3 regions of the Neobacillus sp. K501 genome follow, and region 1 is predicted to be linked to each of the others. Evidence: riboswitches for the same ligand, from Rfam matches in the RefSeq annotation. Region 1 holds a riboswitch; each other region holds the start of a gene.
What was found. A riboswitch is a leader RNA that binds a small molecule or an ion and turns the genes downstream of it on or off. The one in region 1 is predicted to bind S-adenosylmethionine.
Positions count from the first base shown of each region.

Region 2: linked by a shared signal. The riboswitch ahead of ACWM35_RS15900 (homoserine dehydrogenase) and the one ahead of ACWM35_RS12080 (methionine ABC transporter ATP-binding protein) in region 1 are both predicted to bind S-adenosylmethionine.
Region 3: linked by a shared signal. The riboswitch ahead of ACWM35_RS17625 (YezD family protein) and the one ahead of ACWM35_RS12080 (methionine ABC transporter ATP-binding protein) in region 1 are both predicted to bind S-adenosylmethionine.

Region 1 covers NZ_JBSLYA010000004.1:291,392-298,824, reverse strand. Annotated here, with positions in the region: gene ACWM35_RS12090 (MetQ/NlpA family ABC transporter substrate-binding protein) at 221-1,054, opposite strand; gene ACWM35_RS12085 (methionine ABC transporter permease) at 1,070-1,720, opposite strand; gene ACWM35_RS12080 (methionine ABC transporter ATP-binding protein) at 1,710-2,741, opposite strand; SAM riboswitch class I at 2,829-2,934, opposite strand; SAM riboswitch class I at 3,012-3,111, opposite strand; gene ACWM35_RS12075 (acyl CoA:acetate/3-ketoacid CoA transferase) at 3,783-5,390, shown strand; gene ACWM35_RS12070 (L-lactate MFS transporter) at 5,423-6,658, shown strand; gene ACWM35_RS12065 (DUF561 domain-containing protein) at 6,694-7,433, shown strand, end outside.
Region 2 covers NZ_JBSLYA010000007.1:17,442-24,874, forward strand. Annotated here, with positions in the region: gene ACWM35_RS15860 (metal-dependent hydrolase) at 1-357, shown strand, start outside; gene ACWM35_RS15865 (YfhJ family protein) at 389-658, opposite strand; gene ACWM35_RS15870 (small, acid-soluble spore protein K) at 797-961, shown strand; gene ACWM35_RS15875 (YfhH family protein) at 1,011-1,334, opposite strand; gene ACWM35_RS15880 (SDR family NAD(P)-dependent oxidoreductase) at 1,430-2,107, shown strand; gene recX (recombination regulator RecX) at 2,118-2,927, opposite strand; gene ACWM35_RS15890 (YfhE family protein) at 3,072-3,206, shown strand; gene ACWM35_RS15895 (YfhD family protein) at 3,311-3,499, shown strand; gene ACWM35_RS15900 (homoserine dehydrogenase) at 3,550-4,563, opposite strand; SAM riboswitch class I at 4,633-4,742, opposite strand; gene ACWM35_RS15905 (hypothetical protein) at 4,864-5,451, opposite strand; gene ACWM35_RS15910 (hypothetical protein) at 5,465-5,938, opposite strand; gene argH (argininosuccinate lyase) at 6,088-7,433, opposite strand, start outside.
Region 3 covers NZ_JBSLYA010000008.1:59,564-66,996, reverse strand. Annotated here, with positions in the region: gene cobA (uroporphyrinogen-III C-methyltransferase) at 1-224, opposite strand, end outside; gene cysC (adenylyl-sulfate kinase) at 245-844, opposite strand; gene sat (sulfate adenylyltransferase) at 861-2,009, opposite strand; gene ACWM35_RS17635 (anion permease) at 2,083-3,141, opposite strand; gene ACWM35_RS17630 (phosphoadenylyl-sulfate reductase) at 3,165-3,881, opposite strand; gene ACWM35_RS17625 (YezD family protein) at 3,964-4,092, opposite strand; SAM riboswitch class I at 4,189-4,289, opposite strand; gene cobA (uroporphyrinogen-III C-methyltransferase) at 4,461-5,234, opposite strand; gene ACWM35_RS17615 (formate/nitrite transporter family protein) at 5,247-6,101, opposite strand; gene nirD (nitrite reductase small subunit NirD) at 6,177-6,500, opposite strand; gene nirB (nitrite reductase large subunit NirB) at 6,518-7,433, opposite strand, start outside.

The DNA.
Region 1 (7,433 bases):
TTAAAAAATCGTCTAGTTCCGGCCTCTTCCGCTTATCTCAAGTGGAGCGCCCCAGGCCATAAGCCCCTGACCAAGGCGCTTCCGCTTTTCTAATTGTCCAGCTCCAGCGCCTAGGGGCTCGGGGTCATAAGCCAATCCGTCAAGAAGGTTAAAGAACAAACCTTCTCGCCGGCTTGTCTTATGCCTGTCGCCCCTGACCAAGGCGCTTCCGCTTTTCTGTTTACCATCCAATCTTGCTTAATGGTACGGATGTCGGGATCAAGTTGCCTTCGTACTCTTTTTCGATGAATGCTGCTGTGTCTTCCTCTTGATATAGCTCTGCGATTCTTTTAAGTGTTTTGTTGTCTTTATCTTCTGCTTTTACAGCAATGATGTTAATGTAAGGTGTTGCTGTTTCGCTTTCTACAAAAATGGCATCTTTCAATGGCTTAAGACCTGCATCATTGGCAATGCCGTTATTGATTAAGGAAGCTGCTACATCTGGCAATGCTCTAGGTGTTTGAGCTGGAACCATTGGGACAAATTCAAGGTTTTTCGGGTTATCTTTTACTTGTGTAAGGTCCCCATTAGCATCAAAATCTTTCGGTAACTTAATTAAGCCAGCTTCTTGAAGCAGTAGTAAGGCACGTCCTTGGTTAGATGCATCGTTAGGAAGAGCAATTTTAGCGCCATCCGGAATATCTTTAATATCCTTGTATTTTTCAGAGTAAATGCCCATTGGCGCAAGAACAGTCGTTGCAATTGGCACAAGGTCAAGATTGTGTTCTTTAATGAAAACATCAAAATAAGCAACCGTTTGGAAAGCATTGACGTCTAATTCTCCTTCAGCAAGGGCCGTATTCGGAGCCACATAATCGGAGAATTTAACGATTTCAATGTTAATTCCCTCCTTCTCTGCCTTTTTCGCGATAAAGTCCCAAATGCGTGTATCTGTGCCGCTAACTCCAAGCTTAATTTCCTTTGTTTCTTTGCCGGAGCTTGTTTTTTCCTCTGAGCAGCCGGCACCAAGTACCGCTAATGTAAAAATAATGATCGATAATAATAGTTTTTTCATGTTACTTCCTCCTCGTTATCTTCTTCTAATTTTCTTTGCTGCAATATTTCCTAATGACTGTAGACCTTGAACGATCACAATCAGAATTCCTACTGTAATCATCATTGTGACAGTGTCAAAACGCTGGTAGCCGTATGTAATGGCCAAATCTCCAATTCCACCGCCACCAACGGCGCCTGCCATTGCCGATGCTCCGACGAGACCGATCGTAGCAATTGTGAGTGCTAATACCAGTGAGCTAAGTGCCTCGGGAATCAAAAATTTAAAAACAATCTGTACCGGGGTTGCTCCCATTGCCTCCGCGGCTTCGATGACTCCGGGATCTACTTCAAGTAGAGAGTTTTCTACTAATCTTGCAATGTAAGGCCCGGCATAGAAGACAAGTGGAACAACGGCTGCTGCCGTTCCAATTGATGTCCCGACAATCAACCGGGTAACGGGGATCATCGCAACTAGTAAAATGATGAACGGTACAGAACGGAAAATGTTAATGATGCCATTCATGATATTGAAAAACGGTAAGTTTTCCAGCAAGTGGCCTTTTCGAGTGACGACCAACAAGATCCCAAGCGGCAGTCCCAGCGCCGTTGAAAACAAGAGAGAGAAGGCCACCATTTGGATGGTTTCAATTAGGGCAGTAATGATTTGCTCGGAATTAACTAGCATGTGCTTTCACTTCCTTTATGCTGATATTCTTCTGGTTGATATAGGTTAAGGCACGGATCACTTCTTTATCAGACCCCTGGAACTCGACAATCAGGTTTCCAAAGGGGATGCCTTGAAGCTCCGTGATGTTTCCAAACAAGACGTTGATATGGATATCAAACTGTTTCGCCAGCTCCGAAAGCAGCGGCTGTCCTGCGGAACCTCCGACAAAATTAATGCGGAACACCTTCTGTACCCCGGCGTGATTGTTGATGATGTCTTTGATTGAATCAGGAAGCTGATCGTTCATCACCGAGCTGACAAAGTTCTTTGCAGTCTGTGTTTTCGGTGCGGAAAAGACGTCAAACACCGTACCTTCTTCAATGATTTTCCCAGCCTCAATCACGGCGACTCGGTCGCAAATTTCGCGAATGACCGCCATTTCGTGAGTGATGATGAGAATCGTGATATTGTACTCTTTATTGATTTTTTTCAACAGCTGCAAGATCGAACTAGTTGTTTGCGGATCGAGAGCTGATGTTGCTTCATCACAAAGGAGGATCGATGGCTGCGTAGCCAAGGCCCTTGCGATTCCGATTCGTTGCTTTTGTCCCCCGGAAAGCTGATCCGGATAGTAGTCAGCTTTATCGGCTAATCCGACAAATTCAAGCAACTCATAGACCCGTTCTCTGATGGCATTCTTCGGAACTTTGGCTAGCGTCAACGGCATTGCCACATTGGCAAACACCGTTTTTGAGTTTAGGAGATTAAAATGCTGAAACACCATCCCAATATTTTTCTTAATCTCACGAACTTCTTTTACCGAAAGGGAAGTAAGTTCGTGACCATCGACGATGACTTTACCAGACGTCGGCCGTTCTAAAAGATTCACACAGCGGATGAGTGAACTTTTACCTGCGCCACTGAAACCAATGACTCCGAAGATTTCCCCCTTATTAATTTTTAAATTAATTCCATTTAATGCGGCTACCTGCTGTCCGCCGCTCTCATAGACCTTTTTTAAATTCTGAAATTCGATCATCCTAATCGTCTCCTTTTCGCGAAAATAAAAAACCCTCTTCTTGGAAATAAGAAGAGGGCGTGCCAATGCAAAGCAAAGGGTGAGCTCTTCTTATCTCTCAAGCATTTTGCGCTTGCTGGATTTGGCACAGTCTCCAATTGGATCCGCTGCCGAGGCTTCATAGGGCCAGTCCCTCTGCCTCTCTCGATAAGAAAGTTAGTATTTGATTGTAAATAAAAAAACCTCTTCTTGAAAAAGAAGAGGGCAAATTTTAATAAACGTATCAGCCTCTTCTTATCTATCAAGTCATACTTGCTGGATTTGGCACAGAACATTCCGTTCCGCTGCCGAGGTGTCATAGGGCCAGTCCCTCAACCTCTCTTGATAAGAAGTAATTTAATTATTTCGTTTTTCGAACTTGTGTATTAATTTAATGCAATAAAACTTAAAAGTCAAACACTTATTTTAAAAATAATCTTATTTTTTCCCCAAGATCGCTTGTAAAATATGGAGATGTTCTTGTCGCCAATGAAATCAATAACCCTCGAAAACCTTATAAATTCAAGTTTTTCATCAATAGGAATGATGTTGTAAATTTGCAAAATGATAAAGACAAACAGGAGAAAAAATTTTTTTATTATTTTTTTCTGCTGTTTATCCAAGAAAAAATAGAGAGTATTCAACAAAAGTGTGAACTTCAGATTTTAACTATCATTTATGGAGAAGAAGGATAGGGATGTTGTTGTTTTTTTGCATCATTCATAAAAACACTTCAAGATATGTAGGTTCGTCGATGAGATGGACCAAAGGGATTGGAGATAAAAGGGGTCTGTCCTCCCTCTTTTCATTCCATTACATCGCACCATTGAATTTTTATCTAATTGTGAGAGTCGCAAAATAGCTACAGAAAACAGGATAAATCTCTGTGATTTTGCGGTCATTGACGGGATTTTGGATGTGACTTACGATGTAAGTGAAATAATTCACAAACAACATATATCGAGGTAAATGAAATTTTTTTAAATAAACATGTGAAATAATTCACAAATTGGAGTGGATAAAATGTCAAAAGTAATTTCAGCCGAAAAGGCAGCAGAATTAATTAAAGATGGTGATACGGTTGCAGCAAGTGGGTTTGGATTATCCTGCTGGGCAGAAGAAATGGGAATCTCGATTGAAGAGCGGTTCCTTAAAACCGGTCATCCGAAAAATTTAACCGTCATGCATGCTAGTGCGGTAGGTAATCGTCGTGACAAGGGTATGAGTCACTTGGGATACGAGGGATTAACGAAGCGGTGGATCGGAGGAATCGCCATTGCTTCTCCAGAAATGGCAAAACTAATTGAAGAAGATAAGTGTGAAGCCTATAACCTTCCACAGGGTGTCATCACTCAGTTGTATCGTGAAATCGCCGCAAAACGCCCAGGCGTTATTACAAAGGTTGGGATGGGAACATTTGTTGATCCTCGCCTAGAAGGTGGAAAAATGTCGCCATCTACCAAAGAAGAGATTGTTAAAGTGATTGAAATTGAAGGAGAAGAATGGTTGTTCTATAAATCATTCCCGATCCAAATTGGCTTAATTCGCGGAACCGTTGCCGATGAAAATGGCAACTTAACGCTTGAGAAGGAAGGCCTTCATATGGAAGTGCTTCCGATTGCCCAAGCGGTTCATAACTCAGGCGGAATCGTTATCGCCCAAGTAGAAACCGTTGCGAAAAGCGGTACGTTAAATCCAAAGGATATTAAAGTACCTGGTATTTTAGTTGATTATATTGTGGTTGCTAAACCGGAAAATCACTATCAAACAGAAAATACCTATTACAATCCGGCATTCTCTGGTCATGTAAAAGTACCAATTGAAAATATCGAAACCATCCCACTAAATGAACGGAAAATCATTGCACGTCGTTCTGCAGCGGAGCTTGTTCCGAGCACCGTTTTAAACCTTGGTGTTGGTATTCCAGTGGATGTTGCAACGATTGCCGCAGAAGAGGGAGTGAGCGACCAGCTAATTCTTACTACAGAAGCAGGTTCAATTGGCGGTGTACCAGCCGGTTTGAAGGACTTTGGACATGCGTATAACTCGGAAGCGATTGTTGATCACGATTCCCAATTTGATTTTTATGACGGCGGTGGGATTGATTTATCTGTTCTAGGCTTGGCACAGACAGACGAATTTGGAAACGTAAATGTTAGTAAATTTGGAAATCGTGTAGCTGGCTGTGGTGGGTTTATCAATATTTCTCAATCTGCCAAAAAACTAGTATTTGCTGGTACGTTTACTGCAGGTGGTTTAAAAGTACAAGTAGAAAATGGCAAACTGCAAATTTTACAAGAAGGAAAGGCCAAGAAATTCTTAAAGAATGTTCAACAAGTTACCTTTAGCGGACCGTACGCTACGAAAGTGAATCAACCAGTTGTGTATGTAACAGAACGCGCGGTATTTGAACTCCAAAATGGTCGAGTTACGCTAACGGAAATAGCACCAGGTGTTGATTTACAAACTCAGATTTTGGATCAAATGGAATTTGTACCTGTCATATCACCAGAACTAAGAGAGATGGATCCGTCCATGTTCCAAGAAACCTGGGGGAAATTAAAAGCTGTTATAGCTGAGCGAAGTGAGAAGAATAGTGGAAGTCATTTAGTGACTAGTCTACAAAACTGATAATCAATTAGGGAAAGAAAGGGATGTAAGATATGAACGTTGAGCTTAATCGCTGGAGAATTTTAATTGCTTCAACACTAATAAACATCTGTGTGGGAGCCATCTATGCCTTTAGTATTTTTGCCTTACCATTAACGAAAGTATTTGATGCCACCATGCCAGAAATTATGATGGCCTTTACGATTAACGCAGCCATTTCTCCTATTCCAATGATACTAGGAGGGAAATTAGTCGATAAAGGTGGTGCAAAAATCGCTATTCTTCTTGGCGGTTCGATGTTTGGACTTGGATTTATCTTAACCGGTTTGGCAACAGCCCCATGGATGTTATATATCACGTACGGTGTCATCACCGGTTTAGGTCAAGGAATAGTGTATTCTGCCACAATTGGAAATTCAGTTAAGCTATTCCCTGATAAAAGAGGATTGGCTGCTGGAATTGTAACGGCAGGATATGGCGGTGGGACAATCGTGATTGCTCCAATTGCCAATGCATTAATCGTCAGTAATGGTGTCCAAGCTGCCCTTATTACGCTAGGTATCTCATTTTTAGTGATTATTTTAGGCTGTAGCTTGTTGGTTAAACCATGTCCAGTTGGTTATCTTCCGCAGGGATGGACTCCACCAGCAGCAAGTACGAATAAGGGAGGCATTAATATCCCTTGGAATGAAATGGTTAAAAAGCCTTTGTTTTATGTAATTGCAAGTTTGTTCTTAATCGGTGCCTTATCTGGAATGATGGTTACTTCTAATGCATCGATTATCGGTCAAACCATGTTTGGCTTATCAGCAGCCACGGCCGCTTTATTTGTCAGTTTATACTCTCTTAGTAACTGTCTTGGACGTGTTTTCTGGGGGGCTGTTTCTGATAAGATCGGCCGGACAAAATGTTTAATGATTATTTATATCGTCATTGCCGCGATGATGTTGACAATTGCTTTGGCGCATTCAGTAGCTGGGTTTGCGGTAGCGATTATCGGTATCGGCTTGTGCTTTGGCGGTACAATGGGAATCTTTCCATCTATCGTTGGCGAGAAATTTGGCATGAAATATTATGGTGTCAACTATGGGGTAACCTTTATCGGTTATTCAGGAGCAGCGTTCTTTGGCCCAAGGATTGCCAATGGAGTTGCAGCAGCCAATAATGGAATGTTCACGAACGCATTCTATATCGCTCTAGTGATTTCCTTAGTTGGGTTTGCCTTAACCTTTATTTTTAAAGCAATGGAAAATAAACCAATGACAACAAACCATACAAAAGCTGCTTAAAATCTAAGATTAAAAACTCTAGGAGGAAGATTAAAATGAGTATTACAAAATTATTAGGAATCAAATATCCCATTTTTCAAGGTGGAATGGCACAAATTGCCACAGCTCCATTAGTAGGTGCGGTAGCAAATGCCGGAGGTTTAGGAATTATCGGATCGGGTGGGTTTACGGCGGAACGTTTACGTGAAGAAATTCAAAAAACGAAGGCGATTACCGAAAAACCTTTCGCTGTTAATTTAATGTTAATGATGAAAAATATTCCCGAATTAATAGAAGTTATTCTGGAAGAAGGAGTAAAAATTGTTACAACGGGTGCAGGTACTCCCGCTCCTTACATGGAAACCTTCAAAGCAAATGGCATCATCGTTATTCCAGTCGTGCCGTCTGTGAAAATTGCGAAAAAGATGGAAGCTTTAGGTGTCGATGCAATTGTTGCAGAGGGGACGGAAGCTGGTGGACATGTTGGTGAAACAACGACCATGGCATTATTGCCTCAAGTTGTGAGCGCCGTTTCCATTCCAGTCATTGGAGCTGGCGGTATCGCCGATGGCCGTGGGATCGCAGCCGCATTCGCTTTAGGCGCACAGGGTGTACAAGTGGGAACTCGCTTCTTGGCAACTGTCGAATGCCCTACACACCCTCAGTTCAAACAAGCCGTCATCGATGCGGATGATACTAGTACAATCGTTACTGGCCGCAGTCTTGGTGGTCCTGTACGAAGTATTAAAAATAGCATGGTGGCTGAATTTCTTAAGCTTGAAAATCAAAATGCTTC
Region 2 (7,433 bases), on a different contig from region 1:
ATTGCTGCGATGAACGAAGAAAAGTTTTTTGTTGGCAAGGCCATAGAATCTTCCGTAGAAATTCTGGATGTTTTTAATCGGGTACCTGTTCCAGAAACACCTGTTATTGAAGCGGCAAAAAAGGATAAGAACCTTGCTGCATTTCTCTCTTTCTCACCTGTTTATCGCTGGGAACTAGATGAATATGACGACTATTATGAAGTCCGTTTCATTGACTTAAGGTACCGAAGCAATGGACATTACCCCTTTGTCGCTGTTGTACAATTGGATCTGGATTTACAACCAGTCAGCTCCTATACAGGATGGGTATTCAGTGAAAAGAAACTGCGAAAAAAGCTAAACATCTTACCAAGCTAAAAAGCGCGTGACATGATGTCACGCGCCTTTTCTAATTTATTGTATTATTATCTTGATTTAAGAAGTGTTTATATTTCGGATTTTTGGCTACAAAATCATGTAATCTGCTGCCATAATGATCAATCCATTGTTCCACAATTCTTTCAGTCATTTCACTCCCGAGATAATCCCTGCCAGCCTTTGCCGAGGTTGTTTCAAAATCGTCCCACATTAATTCTACCCAAGTACGAGCTTGGTTATATGATAATTGTTGATTTTTTTCTAATAATCGTTGTGTTAATTTTTCATGGAAATCGTTCATGTATCCACTCCCTTTTTACCAATTTCTTATAACATATCCACGGCAGCAATGACAAATACTATAATCACGTGATAAGCTTTGTTATTAAAACACTTTGCTTTTCACGGTTTCTCATTCCCTTTTAGACGGAGGTAAAGCATGAGAAATAAAGCGAAAAATTTCCCAAACCAAAATAATAACAAGCTTGAAGGTGAACCACGTGCCAAGGCCGAGTATGCATCTACAAGAGCCGACGGTACGATCAATACACACCCTCAAGAGCGGATGCGTGCTTCTAGTCAACGCTACAACGATTCACCTTAATTTTTAGATAAGAAAAACGACAAGCCAGAGAACACACTCTGGTTTGTCCTTATTTTGTGCCTTTCAACATCGAGATGGGTAATGCTTCTTCTGCCCCATCTCCTCTTAGTCTATATCCCCATGCAAAAACGCCATTCATATAATCAATTTTAAAGTATTCTCCAGGAGCACCTTCAATTTCATATATTTCTCCAGGAGCAAAGGAATCGGGATTTAATAAATATGCTCGTGCCATAACCGCCTTTCTTTCTAATACAGCAAACTCATTAACCATCCCCATTTGTTCCGCTTTTCTGGCTTTTTCTTTAAGCTGGGCAATTTCTTGTTTTAATTCATGCTCTGTCATTTCACTGTAACGTTTCTCTTGCTGCATTTAACCCACTCCCATTTAATTTTTTCTTTTATTTTAGTATAGTGATATCAAGTAAAATAATAAAGGTTGAAGTTGTACATAAAGGAGAGAGTGTATTGAAAACCATCATTATTACTGGAGCCGGATCTGGTTTGGGTAAGGAATTAGCATTAGGCTTTTCTAAGCAGGGGTTTCATTTGTTATTAACTGGAAGAACCGTTGAAAAACTTTCAGCTGTGAAAAACGAAATTGAAGCAGCTGGAGGTAAGGCTGATTATGCCATCATCAACATCAGCAACACGGATGACATATCAAACCAGGTAAGCGAATGGTGCAAGCAATATTCTATCTTTGGTCTAGTGAACAATGCAGGTGTTGGTCATTTTGGTCCATTTCTCGAAAGTAGTGAGCAGGAGATCATCGAAATGCTTAACACCAATATCCTCGGCACCATTCTTTTGACAAAAGCCGTATTACCTATTCTAGCTAAGCAAGATGAAGGTCAAATAATAAATATCATTTCAACAGCTGGTCTTAGAGGAAAAGTCAATGAAGCTGTTTATGTAGCAAGTAAATTTGCCGTAAGAGGGTTTACGGAAAGCTTGCAAAAGGAATACGAGGGAAGTAATCTAGCAATTAAAGCAGTTTATATGGGTGGGATGAATACTCCATTTTGGGCAGGCAGCACTCATATATCAGACCCCTCTCGTTTACGATCTCCACGGGAAGTAGCCGATCTCATTTTTAAACAACTTGACCAGGATTCGATTATTATTGAAAGTAAAAAATCATGACGTGAGTGCGTCATGATTTTCCATTTTCAGCTAAATATTTTTCAATAAGTTCCATTGAAAAGCCTTTTCGGTATAAGGCTTGCTTCATTTTTTGCTCATATTCAAATCCAGTGTATTTACTATACTTCCTCTGAGCTTTCTCACCTTGGTGTTGGATTGCTTCCATCTCTTCATCGTCATCCTTTTCAACTTCAGCTTCATTGATGGCAATTTGGATGACAGCAAAGGGGTATCCCTTCCTAAGCATCATTTGCTCGGCCTTCTGTCGCAAAATTCGCTCAGACTCCTTTTTATTCTTAATAAAAAATTTCTCACATAGCTTCGTCGCTTTTTCAATTTGCTCTGATTGTGGATACTCTTTTAACGCATTGTGAATGATATTTTGGGTTACACCCTTTTCCTTTAATTCGCTGGTAATTACATCTGGGCCTTTATCTGTTGTATTTTTTTGCGTTCTTACATAGGAAAAAGCGAATTCCTCGTCATTGATATATTTTTGACTTGCCAATTTATGGAGAGCTTCATTAACTGCTGGTTCTTCCATTTCTTTTTGAAGGAGATACTCTTTTATTTCCTTTTCGGTTCTCATTCTTCGAGCCAAATAATGAATGGCGAGATTATACGCCTTGCGAATATCATCTTGATACTGAATTTCTAAAAACGAAAAATCATCAAGCTCCATGCCCTTTTTCAATTGAAATTTAATTAAGACATCACTATCGACACTAAAGGCATATTCCTCACCTTTGCCGTAATCCATAAAAATATTAAACCGATCCTGATTTTTCTTCTGAGTGGTGATTTTCGTAATTATAGCCATCCTTTTCACCTCAAGATAACTTTACCATATTTTTCACGATAGTTTGTATCATTCCTTTCTTAATAGGTAAAAATGGAAGATGTGATTTATTTTTTACCATTTAGCTTTATCGATTAACAATACATGTTGAAAGGAATGAGCAATATGGCTGAAAAGAAGAAAAAGGATAAGGATAGAGGGAAGTACAGCTTAACGAGTACACAAGAGGTATTATATCAACGTGAATTTAAAATGGCAGACCGTGCAGGCGGATTTACTGATAGAAAAACAAAGCTATAAGGATTTTTGGAGTTTTTTCCATTCATGAACCCTTTTCAAAAGTAAATGCTAATAAGGGAACCTTTCTAGGTCCCTGTTAGCTCATTTTGAAAGGGGTTTTATTAATGGGTCGTGCGCAAGGACATAAAACACGTGATAAAAATAAAGGGTCACTTCCACAAGTGCCAAAAAACATGAAGTCAGACGGAATTGATGTGGAATATTCCGCTGAATTTGCAGACGGAGCAGATCTCGAAGCTACTGCTCGTGCAAATGCAGCTAACCAACGTGTAACAAACAAAAGAAGAAAGTAAAAAAAATTCATAAAAGAGAAGCAGCGGTCTTATGCTTCTCTTTTAAGCCTTTAATAAACTGCTAACGATTCAGATTCAGCTTTTCGAATTCTATTTTTACTCGGTTTATTTTGACAAATATAGACCAAATCCTCAATAACCGCACTGGCGGTTGGGAACATGCCTGCACCAGGACCTTGTAAGGTGATGTCACCAACAATGTCAGTAGAAACATTTACAGCATTTTGTACCCCTTCTACATGATAAAATGGATGGGATTGGTTCACTAATACAGGCTTAATAACGGCCTTAATTTCACTGCCTTCCTTACTTATGTGAGCTATATGTTTATATCGTAGGCCATCCTTTATTGATGCTTCCATAAGATTACTAGTTATTGAGGTAATCCCTTCCACTTCAACTTCCTTCCAATTCGGTTCCGCACCAAAAGCAATTCTGCTGAGAATCATCGTTTTATAAAAAGCATCAAAGCCCTCCACATCATTGGTCGGATCAGCTTCAGCAAAGCCCTTCTCTTTCGCCAGCAAAAGCGCTTCTTCAAAGGATTGCTGCTTCTCCCTCATTTCTGTCAGGATAAAATTTGATGTCCCATTAAGGATTCCTTGAACCTTTTGAACTCGATTTACCTTTAGTAATTGCCTGATGGTTTGGATAATTGGGATTCCTCCAGCAACGGTTGCTTCATAGCCAATAGAAACATTTTTATCTTCCGCAAGCTTCTGCAGCTCTCTTCCATGATGTGCAAGCATTTCTTTATTTGCAGTCACAATGTGAATGCCTTTCTCTATAGCTTTTTTTAAAAAAGTAAAGGCTGGTTCTCGGCCGACAATTGCTTCAACAACCACATCCAGCTTTGGCAGCTGTAGTATCTCATCCATATTATCGGTAATCAAAATATCCTCGGCAATATTTCGTTCCAATTGCTTATTCTTAACGAGGACGGCCGCTACCTCTACCTTTTTCCCTAAAACCGTCTTTAGCTCTTCTGCATGTGAATGAATCGTTCGATAAACTCCTTCTCCGACTGTTCCAAATCCCAGTATTGCCACTTTGATTACCGTCATTTCCTACACCCCTTTGAAAGAATATTAAAAAAAGAAAACCCTCTTCATAAGAAGAGGGTTTGCTTCCTCCTCTTATCTTCCAGGCTAATATTAACCTGCAGGAATTAGCACCTTTTCAAGATTACTTGATGGTTGCCGGGCTTCATCGGGCCATGTCCCTCCGCCACTCTGGATAAGAGTTTTATGTACTTTTTTTATTATCATATTATTAGGAATTTTAGTTGATTCCTCTAAAACTGTCAATATATATTGAATATTACATTTACTCAAGATTCAATCTGAGTACTTTAAATTCCAAAACTATATAACTATTGCTCGAGTGATCTCTTCAATAGAAGCTCTAAAAACAGGATATTTATGGTTATGTAATGCAAGTATATCCTCGTCTTTATTAAATCCAATTTTAGGGAGTATTGCTTCCCCATCGAGTGAAATAGCAATCGCTCCTATTTCTTTAACGTTTATTCCCTTTTTTGCCAATCTCCTTAATTCTTCCGGTATCCCCTGAATAATTTTCTTTGCAAATTGTTTCCGATTCCCGTCATGGATATCGACGATCAACGAAATTAAATATAAATAGACATCCTTTGGTTCCTGATAATCTAAAATATATTCTGATAAATCCGATTCCTCAAGTTCTCCCTTCAGTATGGAATCGTACGTTTCTTTTTTTAATGGAAATAAACTAAATATTCCCTTGGTTCCCATGTCTGTGTTTAAAACATTGTAAACCTCAGGGTTTTTTTTCATTATTTTCATCACATAATCTTCAGAAACATGCCATTCTGCTGGGTAAATTTTGTAATTAAGCTCTAACATACTAGGAATGTCACTAAGTGATGCTTTCGTTATCTTATAAAGATTGGATTTTTCATATTGTTCATTCACAATTTGCACTCCTTTACTTTTCAATTTTCTCAATCATTTCCTTGTAAAAATCGCCTTGATCAACATCATATAAATGATATGATTTTTTAATCGTATCACGTGCCTGTGAACAGCCTTCTAAGAAATGCTCGATAAATTGTGTCCATGCCTTCCATTGTTTTTTGTCATTTCTATTTTGAACAATTTGTCTATGATAAAATTCAAAAATTACATCAAACAGGTTCAAATAATAATAAATAAAAGCTTCTTGCTTTGCTTGTAGGAAGGGATCTTCTTTATTTTCTTTTTTAGATAACGGATGGTTATCATAAATCCCCCATAACTCAGGTTCATCAATTAAGATTTTATCTATTTCTAAAAGGAGCTTGTTGTGCTCAAGTATAGCCGTATTCCTAATCGTAATTTTATTAAATCGATAAGTTATGTAACTAGTAATGACTGATACGATAAATGAAATGATCGAAATTATTAACGCTATTTTATCCATACTTTCCTCCTTAATCTATTACGATAGTTCTATAAATCTATTTACTTTTTCATTATTAACGATTTCTGAATCATTCACAAGTATGTATACTTTATCTTCCAATTGAAAAAAGCAGAATAGTACCAAGAATACCTATTCTGCTTTTTCAATTATTTATTTAGTTTATTTGTAGCTAACTGAATTTGTTCCATCACCTGCTCGGGCGAGGTTCCTCCAAAGCTGTTGCGTACAGCGACAACATGCTCGGGTGATAAGACTGTGTAAATATCTTCTTCAAATAACGTACTAAACTCCTGATATTCTTCAAAACTTAAATCAAGCAAATACTTTTGCTGCTGAATCGCGTACAAGACGATTTTTCCAATTACTTCATGGGCATCACGGAATGGGAGACCCTTTCTCACTAAATAATCTGCTATATCCGTAGCATTCGAATAATCATTGTTAATCGCTTTTCGCATGACATCTTTATTCACCGTCATCGTTTCGATCATTGGCGCCAATAATTGTAGTGAACCTTCGAGTGTTTCTACCGTATCAAACATTCCTTCTTTGTCTTCCTGCAAGTCTTTATTATAAGCGAGTGGCAATCCCTTAAGAACTGTAAGTAATCCGATTAAATTTCCATAAGTACGACCTGTTTTCCCTCTTAACAGCTCAGGCACATCCGGATTTTTCTTTTGCGGCATAATGCTGGAACCTGTACAGAAAGAATCGTCTAACTCGACGAATTGAAACTCTTGGCTCGACCAAATGACAAGCTCCTCTGAAAATCTCGAAATATGTGTCATGATAATGGAGCCGATTGAAAGAAACTCCAAGATAAAATCCCTGTCACTAACAGCGTCCATACTGTTCGGATAGATTGTTTCAAAACCAAGTAATTCCGCTACTTTTTCACGATTAATTGGAAAGGTTGTACCCGCCAAAGCCCCAGATCCCAACGGAAGCCAATTCACCCGCTTCAAGCTATCTACTAATCTTTCTTTATCGCGTTCAAACATCCAAAAATAAGCCATTAAGTGATGGGCAAAGGAAACCGGTTGGGCACGCTGCAAATGAGTATATCCCGGTATCAACGTATGAACATTTGCCTTTGCCTGCTCAATAAGCGATTGCTGAACATCTTCGATTAAATTGATTAACCCTGTTGTCTTTGTGCGCAAATATAGATGCATATCTGTAGCCACTTGGTCATTTCTACTCCGTCCAGTATGAAGCTTACCGCCTACTGGTCCAATTTTTTCAATTAGCAGCTTTTCGATATTCATATGAATATCTTCGTCTTCTACAAGAAATTCAACCTCGTTTTGATTAACCATTTGGTTGATCTCAAGAAGACCACTCTTTATTTTTTCAGCATCCTCAGCAGGAATGATTCCACATTCACCTAGCATGGTGACATGTGCTATACTGCCGGCAATATCCTCCTTGGCTAATTTTTGGTCAAATGAAATCGAAGCTGTGAATTCCTCTACTAATTTATTTGTTTCCT
Region 3 (7,433 bases), on a different contig from region 1:
TTTACAAGAAAATGATTTATCGTTTCCTGTTTCATCGTATGATAATGAGGAAGCTTGCCACAGTAGACAAGCTGGGCCCCCTCTTTTGCATACTGCAGCAGTTCGGGATTGACGAGCCGATCATAAAGGATGACATCAGCATTCTGCAGGCAACGCAATCCTTTAACCGTTATTAATTCGGGATCCCCAGGACCCGCACCTACTAAATAAACCTTGCCAGCCATGGCTAATCATCCTTTCCTTACTAAATAATGTTCTTTTTCTGAAGGTAAGCTAAAACTTGTTCTACTGCTTCTTCAACGGATAATAGATCCGAACGTAAAATGATTTCTGGACTTTCCGGTGCTTCATACGGAGAATCGATCCCTGTGAAATCCTTTATTTCTCCACGGCGAGCCTTCACATAGAGCTGTTTAGGATCACGGCGTTCACATTCATCCAAAGGACAATCCACAAAAACTTCAATAAATTCGCCTTCTTCAAAAAGGGCACGAACTTGGTCACGGTCTGAGCGAAACGGTGAAATGAAGGCTGTTGTTACAAGCGCACCACTATCAACAAATAGCTTCGCGACCTCGCCAATTCTTCTAATATTTTCTGTCCGGTCATAATCAGAAAAGCCTAAATCCTTATTTAAACCATGGCGTATATTATCACCATCAAGGACATATTCATTAATGCCCTGTCGATATAATTCACTTGAAACAGCATTGGCGATTGTAGATTTACCTGAGCCAGAAAGTCCGGTAAACCATAATACCGCACTCCCATGGCCATTTTGGACACGGCGGTCAGATTTTGAAACAGTACTTGCATGCCAGGTGATATTCGTTGCTTTAGTCATTGCTCCCTCAGCCTCCTTACACAGTCGCTTTTTCTTTCAATCCTTCAATTAACACCTCAACAACCTCTTTGCGGCTGAAGGTAGATGGTGGCAGCTCTCCAGCGCGCAGCAATTCTCTAACCTTTGTTCCAGAAAGGATCACGCGGTCCTCCTTGCTGTGTGGACAAGTTTTATCGGAGGCCATTCCTTCACATTTATTGCAATAAAAGCTATGTTCGAAGAATAATGGTTTAATGCCAAGCTCTCCTTCAGGAAACTCACTGAAAATATACTGTGCGTCATACGTTCCGTAATAATTTCCGACACCAGCATGGTCACGGCCAACAATAAAATGGGTGCAGCCGAAATTTTTACGGGCAATCGCATGGAAAATCGCTTCTCTTGGACCCGCATAACGCATGGCAGCAGGATAAACGCCAAGCTGTACACGCTCTTCTGGATAATAATTTTCAAGAAGTACGCGGTAGCTTTTCAAACGGACATCCGCAGGGATATCATCGGATTTTGTTTCCCCAACAAGCGGGTTAACGAACAGACCATCAACCGTTTCCAAGGCAGCCTTTTGAATGTATTCATGTGCCCGGTGGATTGGATTTCGCGTTTGGAAGCCAACCACAGTCTTCCATCCCTTTTCTTCAAATAAAGCTCGTGTTTCCTTCGGTTCAAACCAGACATCGCCAAAAATCCCTTTTTCTGATTTTTTAACTAAAGTCACTTCACCCGCCAGGTAAACCGGTCCTCTTTCAAATAACCGTTTTACACCCGGATGAGCAAGCTCATTGGTTTTATATACTTCTAGTGCTTCCTTATCTAAATCTGGCTCATACCACTCAGAAACCTTGATGACACCATAAACTTCTTTTTCAAAAACAAGCTTGATTACTTCCCCCACTTCAAGGGATGCAGCAGTTTCATAGGATACAGGCAATGTCACCGGAATCGACCAAATCGTATTATCTGCTAGACGCATATTTGAGACGACAGAGTCATAATCTGCTTTTCCGAGGAATCCTGTTAATGGACTGAAAAGACCAACCCCAATTAATTCGAGATCACTCAAGGCAATCGCGTCAATTTGGATTTCTTTTTCGATTTGGGATACATCATAAGCTGGATCGTATGCTTGAATTAATTTTCCTCCATGAGGTGCTGGTAAAAATGACAACAGAATCAAACCTTTCTTTATATATTTAGCCGTTTATTTACGGACCTAGTAAATGGAATTAATATATTTGTCCTTATTCCTTTGCTGCTTCTTGGGACATCGTTAAGGCAGACTTCGGTCGTTTCATCAATGACATCACTCCGAATACTGAAATCAATACACCTATCATCGCCACAATTGGATAAAAATTATGTTCAATGATCAACTGGATTAGGGTATACGACAATACCATTGACAGCACTGGCGATACAATCCAAACCGTTAATAGCTGAACCACTATGCCTTTTTTCAAAACGGATTTCCCGTGTTTGGCGAAGCCGATTCCAATGATCGATGAAGTTGTAATTTGGGTTAATGGGACAGGAATCCCAAAGACGGATGCAATTGTCACAATTGTTGCTCCGGTACCTGAGATGACACAGCCCTCTTCCAACTTTAAGGTGGTGATTTTCTTCCCATTTGTTTCTAAAACACGATGACCGAGAATCAATGCTCCAGCCGCTACAAATAATCCGCCCCATAGGATTCCTTTATCTGTTGTAAGAATCCCAGCGCCGACAAGCGGCCCTACCGCATTTGCAACATTATTCATTCCAGCCGAAAAGGCTTCGAACAATCCCATAAATACAACGAGAACTGATAAAAGGGGTACCGCTTTTGGAGCCTTCATCCACCGAGTAAAATATTTGTTTTTTAACAAATAAGAAGCCAAAATGGCGATGATGAAGGCAGCAAATGGTGTAAGCAGCCAAAAGAACATAATCCAGGCGAGACTGCCGATAAATACAGATTGATAAACAATCCCTGCCCCGACAACGGCACCCACAGCTACTTCACTAGTAGAAAGTGGAATCCCAAAGATATTGGCCAAAAACAGTGACAGGGCCGCTGATGCCAATACAATTAATGCTATTGGGACCGTAAAAGTACTGGAAGGAACAATTCCGCTGCCAATTGTCTTCACGACTTCACCACCGCCAAGCCAAGCACCTAAAAACACGGCGATGCCACAGAGCATTAAGGCTAACCGTTTATTGACAACCCCGGAACCATAAGCGATCCCCATCGAAGCAGCAGCCCCACTACCGCCAATATTTATGGCAAAAAATAAACCAATGGAAATTGCAATCATTGTGAGCAATCAATAGCCCTCCTTTAACGAGTGTGCAAGCCGCACTCCGTCTTGCCGCTTCCCGCCCATCGTCCTGCCCTGGAATCACCATCTGCTGAAACAGGCTGCGTACAAGGGAAACAACCGATGCTCGGGTAATTTTGATCATGCAGGGAATTGTAGGGAAGGTCTTTGTCTCGGATATACTCCCATACCTCATCCCAGGTCCAGTGGATTAATGGGCAAATTTTGATATTCTCGAATTTATCATCTTTATTAATAAATTCCGTGTTTGCTCTTGTCGGTGATTGCTCCCTGCGCAATCCAGAAATCCAGGCTTGTTTGGCCGTCAACGTTTCCCTCAATGGAATCACTTTACGAATTTGGCAGCACTGGTTTGGCTCTCTTTTCCATAATGCTGATCCGTATTGTTCTCTTTGTTCATCAAGGCTAAGCTTTGGCAGTTTCCGTTCGATTCTCAGCTTCGGGAATCGAGCTTCGATTTTGTTAATTACATCATAGGTCTCAGGGAAGTGTAAGCCTGTATCCAAAAAGACAATATGGGCATCTGGCTTTATTTGCTGGATTAAGTCAATTAAGACAATGGCCTCTGCTCCAAAGCTAGATGCATACACAAGTTCTTCTTCCGGATACGAGCTGTAGGCCCACTCTAAAACAGAACGTGCTCCTTTTGTTTCGTCATCAATTGTGAAAGAGTTTTTTAATGGATTCCAATTTTGATAGGTTATTGCACCCGTCATGGCTGCAAACCTCCTTTCATTCAATAAAAAAAGGCAGTCTCCACTTAAGCTTAGTGATGGAGACCGCCTCTAGTTTTTCTAGTCAGCGATTTTTATTCGATTGAAGACGAACCTTTTCATTTCTCTCAATTTGTACAATCTTTCCGTCTTGGACAACAAGGGTGATGGATCCAAATTGTAGTGTTTCCAGCATTTTCTCAAGATGTGTCATGATTTCTTCTCTGTCTTCTGGTTTCAGTGTGATTCGCCCTCCTTTCTAATAAAAAACACCCTTCCATCTAGGAAAGGCGTTAACTGCTCAGGTAACACCTTATCTCCCAAAATGAAATCATTTTGCTGGAATTAGCACCTTGCTTAGCAGGTTGCCGGGCATCATCGGGCCAGTCCCTTTGCCACTCTAGATAAGAATTTTGTAATTGATGAAATTAATCCTACCATACCAATAGGTTTTATGTAAATGAAAAACTTTAAAATTTAGAAAATTAAAATGAAGGGGAAAATAAAAGGATTCTCCAAATGAAAGAAAAGCGCCATAATCGAGTTGTACCCGACATGACGCTTCTCTTTACCTGCTCAAGTTTAGGCCATGGTCACATATTTTTCAGGCCTTTCCTCAAATTCTAGCTTCCTTATTTTTTCACGGTATTTTACTATCTCACCAATCACAATCATTGCTGGATTTTTTATCCCTTCGTTTTCAACGATCGCAGCAATGGTCTTTAACGTTCCAATTACTGTCCGCTGGTTTACCGTTGTTCCCTCCTGGATAACCGCAACAGGTGTATTTTCATTTTTCCCATGGTACAGTAATTCTTGACATATATAAGGGAGATTGCGAATCCCCATATAAACAGCGATGGTATCAACGGCTTTGGTTAGATTTTTCCAATCAATATCCACTGGTAGACCTGTCTGGCAATGTCCTGTTATAACAGCGAATGAACTGCCAAGTTCACGATGTGTGATCGGAATCCCTGCACAGGCAGGTGCGGCTAGGCCGGCAGTAATTCCAGGAACTACTTCAAAGGAAAGACCCATTTTTACTAACGCCTCAGCTTCCTCAGCCCCGCGACCAAAGACAAAAGGATCACCACCTTTTAAACGGACCACTATTTTACCCTTCTCGGTGAATTTGACTAACAAATCATTGATTGCTTCCTGGTTCATGGTATGATGACCCGGCCGTTTGCCACAATATATCAGCTGACATCCCTTTTTTGCTTCTTCTAATAGAGCAGCATTTACAAGGCGATCATAAAGAATGACATCTGCAGCTTGAATACATTTTAATGCTTTTACAGTAATTAATTCTGGGTCTCCAGGACCAGCGCCCACGATAAATGCTTTTCCCATCTAAGCCCTCCTTTATACTGAACCCCTTTGTGTATTTGTAATAGCTGGCTTAGATTTAGCCATATCCAAAACCATTTTCGGTTCTGCCTTTCGATAGGTGTAATAAAGGGCTGCCCCTGTAAAAAGCAATCCACTTATCAGGTTTCCTGCCAATACAGGAACTTGGTTCCAAATCCACCAATCTGCCATAGACACTTCCGCACCTAGCATCATGCCTGCTGGGATTACAAACATGTTGACAACAGCGTGCTCAAACCCTTGTGCAAAGAAAATTAAGATTGGTAGCCACATGGCGGCAATTTTTCCAATTACAGACTTAGCAGTCATGGCCATTACGGCACCTAGTGTGACCATCCAATTACAGAGTATCGCTTTGACGATAACCACGATGTACCCGTCTATTCCAATGTTTTTATAACCGTTCGTTTTAGCTTCTGCAACTGCGATGATTTTAGTTGCAACTCCATTATCGGTTACATGGCCAAGTTGGGTGACGGCAATGACATAAAGACCACCATAAAAAATCGCCCCGATGAGATGTCCTATAATCACCCAAAACCAATTCCTTAGCATCGCAATCACTGAAACCCTTTTTTCCATGACCGCAACAGGGATGAGTGCAAAACTACCCGTAACCAATTCCAACCCGAGAAGAATGATAATGACAAAAGCTGCCGGGAAAAGGATGGCGCCAACAACTCCCATCCCAGTCTGAATCTCAGCAGTAAAAGCTAAGGTTGTACCAAAGCCAAGAAGTGCTCCAGCTAGCACTCCACGGATTAATAAATCTTTAACTGGCAATTTTGATTTTGCCTCTCCAGCTTGAATCATATTATCGACTACTTGATACGGACTCACCAATGCCATCTTTTCACTCCCTTAAGTCTTTTATTAGACCGACCCATTCATAGACCCCTAAAAATATTTCTCTCTTAAATTCACCTATTCTATAACTATATAAATTTGATCCTCCTGAACCTCTACCGGATAAGACTGGACGCAGCCCACATCTGGTGCTTGAACCTTCCCGTCACTTACACAAATTTTCCAATCATGCATCGGGCAAAAGACAAATTCCCCACTTACAATTCCCTCCGCTAGAACCCCTCCTTTATGCGGGCAGCGGTTTTCAATTGCTCGAATATCTCCATTTTCTAATTTAAACACCGCCAATTCCTTGTCACCTATCATGACCGTTTTTCCTAATTTTAGTGGTAGATCAGTTAGCTTTCCTATCCACACATGACGAATGGTTTTTTTCATTATTTCCCTCCTATCAGTGATTAATGGGTTTCTATTGGAATCTTCACCGTTTCATAAAGGTCTTTTACTAGGTTTTTATTGTGAATCGTCTCCTGCCATGGTTCTTGAACCACAGATAGCGCTTCGTTCATTCGGCGATTGAGATTCATTACATTTCCCTTGTCCTCTAGCACTCTTTTAATATGGTCAAGTCCAAGGCGTTCCACCCAAGCTGAGGTCCTTTCCAAATAATTAGCAGTTTCACGGTAATATTGGAGATAAGCTCCGGTCATTTCCAACACTTCGTCCCCTGTTTTCAGTTTAAAGAGGAGATCTGCTTCGCGCAGATGGGTACCACCGTTTCCACCCACATACATTTCCCAAGCCCCTTCGACTCCAACAATGCCAACGTCTTTTATTCCACTTTCTGCACAATTTCGCGGACAGGCCGATACCGCCATTTTAATTTTATGAGGGGTGTACAAGCCCTCAAACTTCTTCTCTATTTTGATTCCTAGACTAATAGAATCTTGTGTTCCAAACCGGCAGTAGTTTTCGCCAACACAGGTTTTGACTGTTCTTACTCCTTTGGCATAGGCAAATCCTGATGGCATATCCAGCTCTTCCCAAATTTTTGGAAGGTCCTCCTTCTTTACCCCTAGTAAATCAATGCGCTGTCCCCCCGTCACTTTGATCAAACCAACCTTGTATTTATCCGCCACATCGGCAATTTTTCGCAGATCCTCTGAAGTGGTGACCCCACCGTACATCCTTGGGACGACGGAGTAAGTTCCATCCTTTTGGATATTGGCATGTAATCGTTCATTGACATATCGAGCTTCACGTTCGTCTTGATAAAACAACGGATTAACCATCCCTAAGTAATAATTCAAGGCAGGCTTACATTTAGAACATCCATTTGTCTTCCAGCCAAGGACATACATCACCTCACGAATA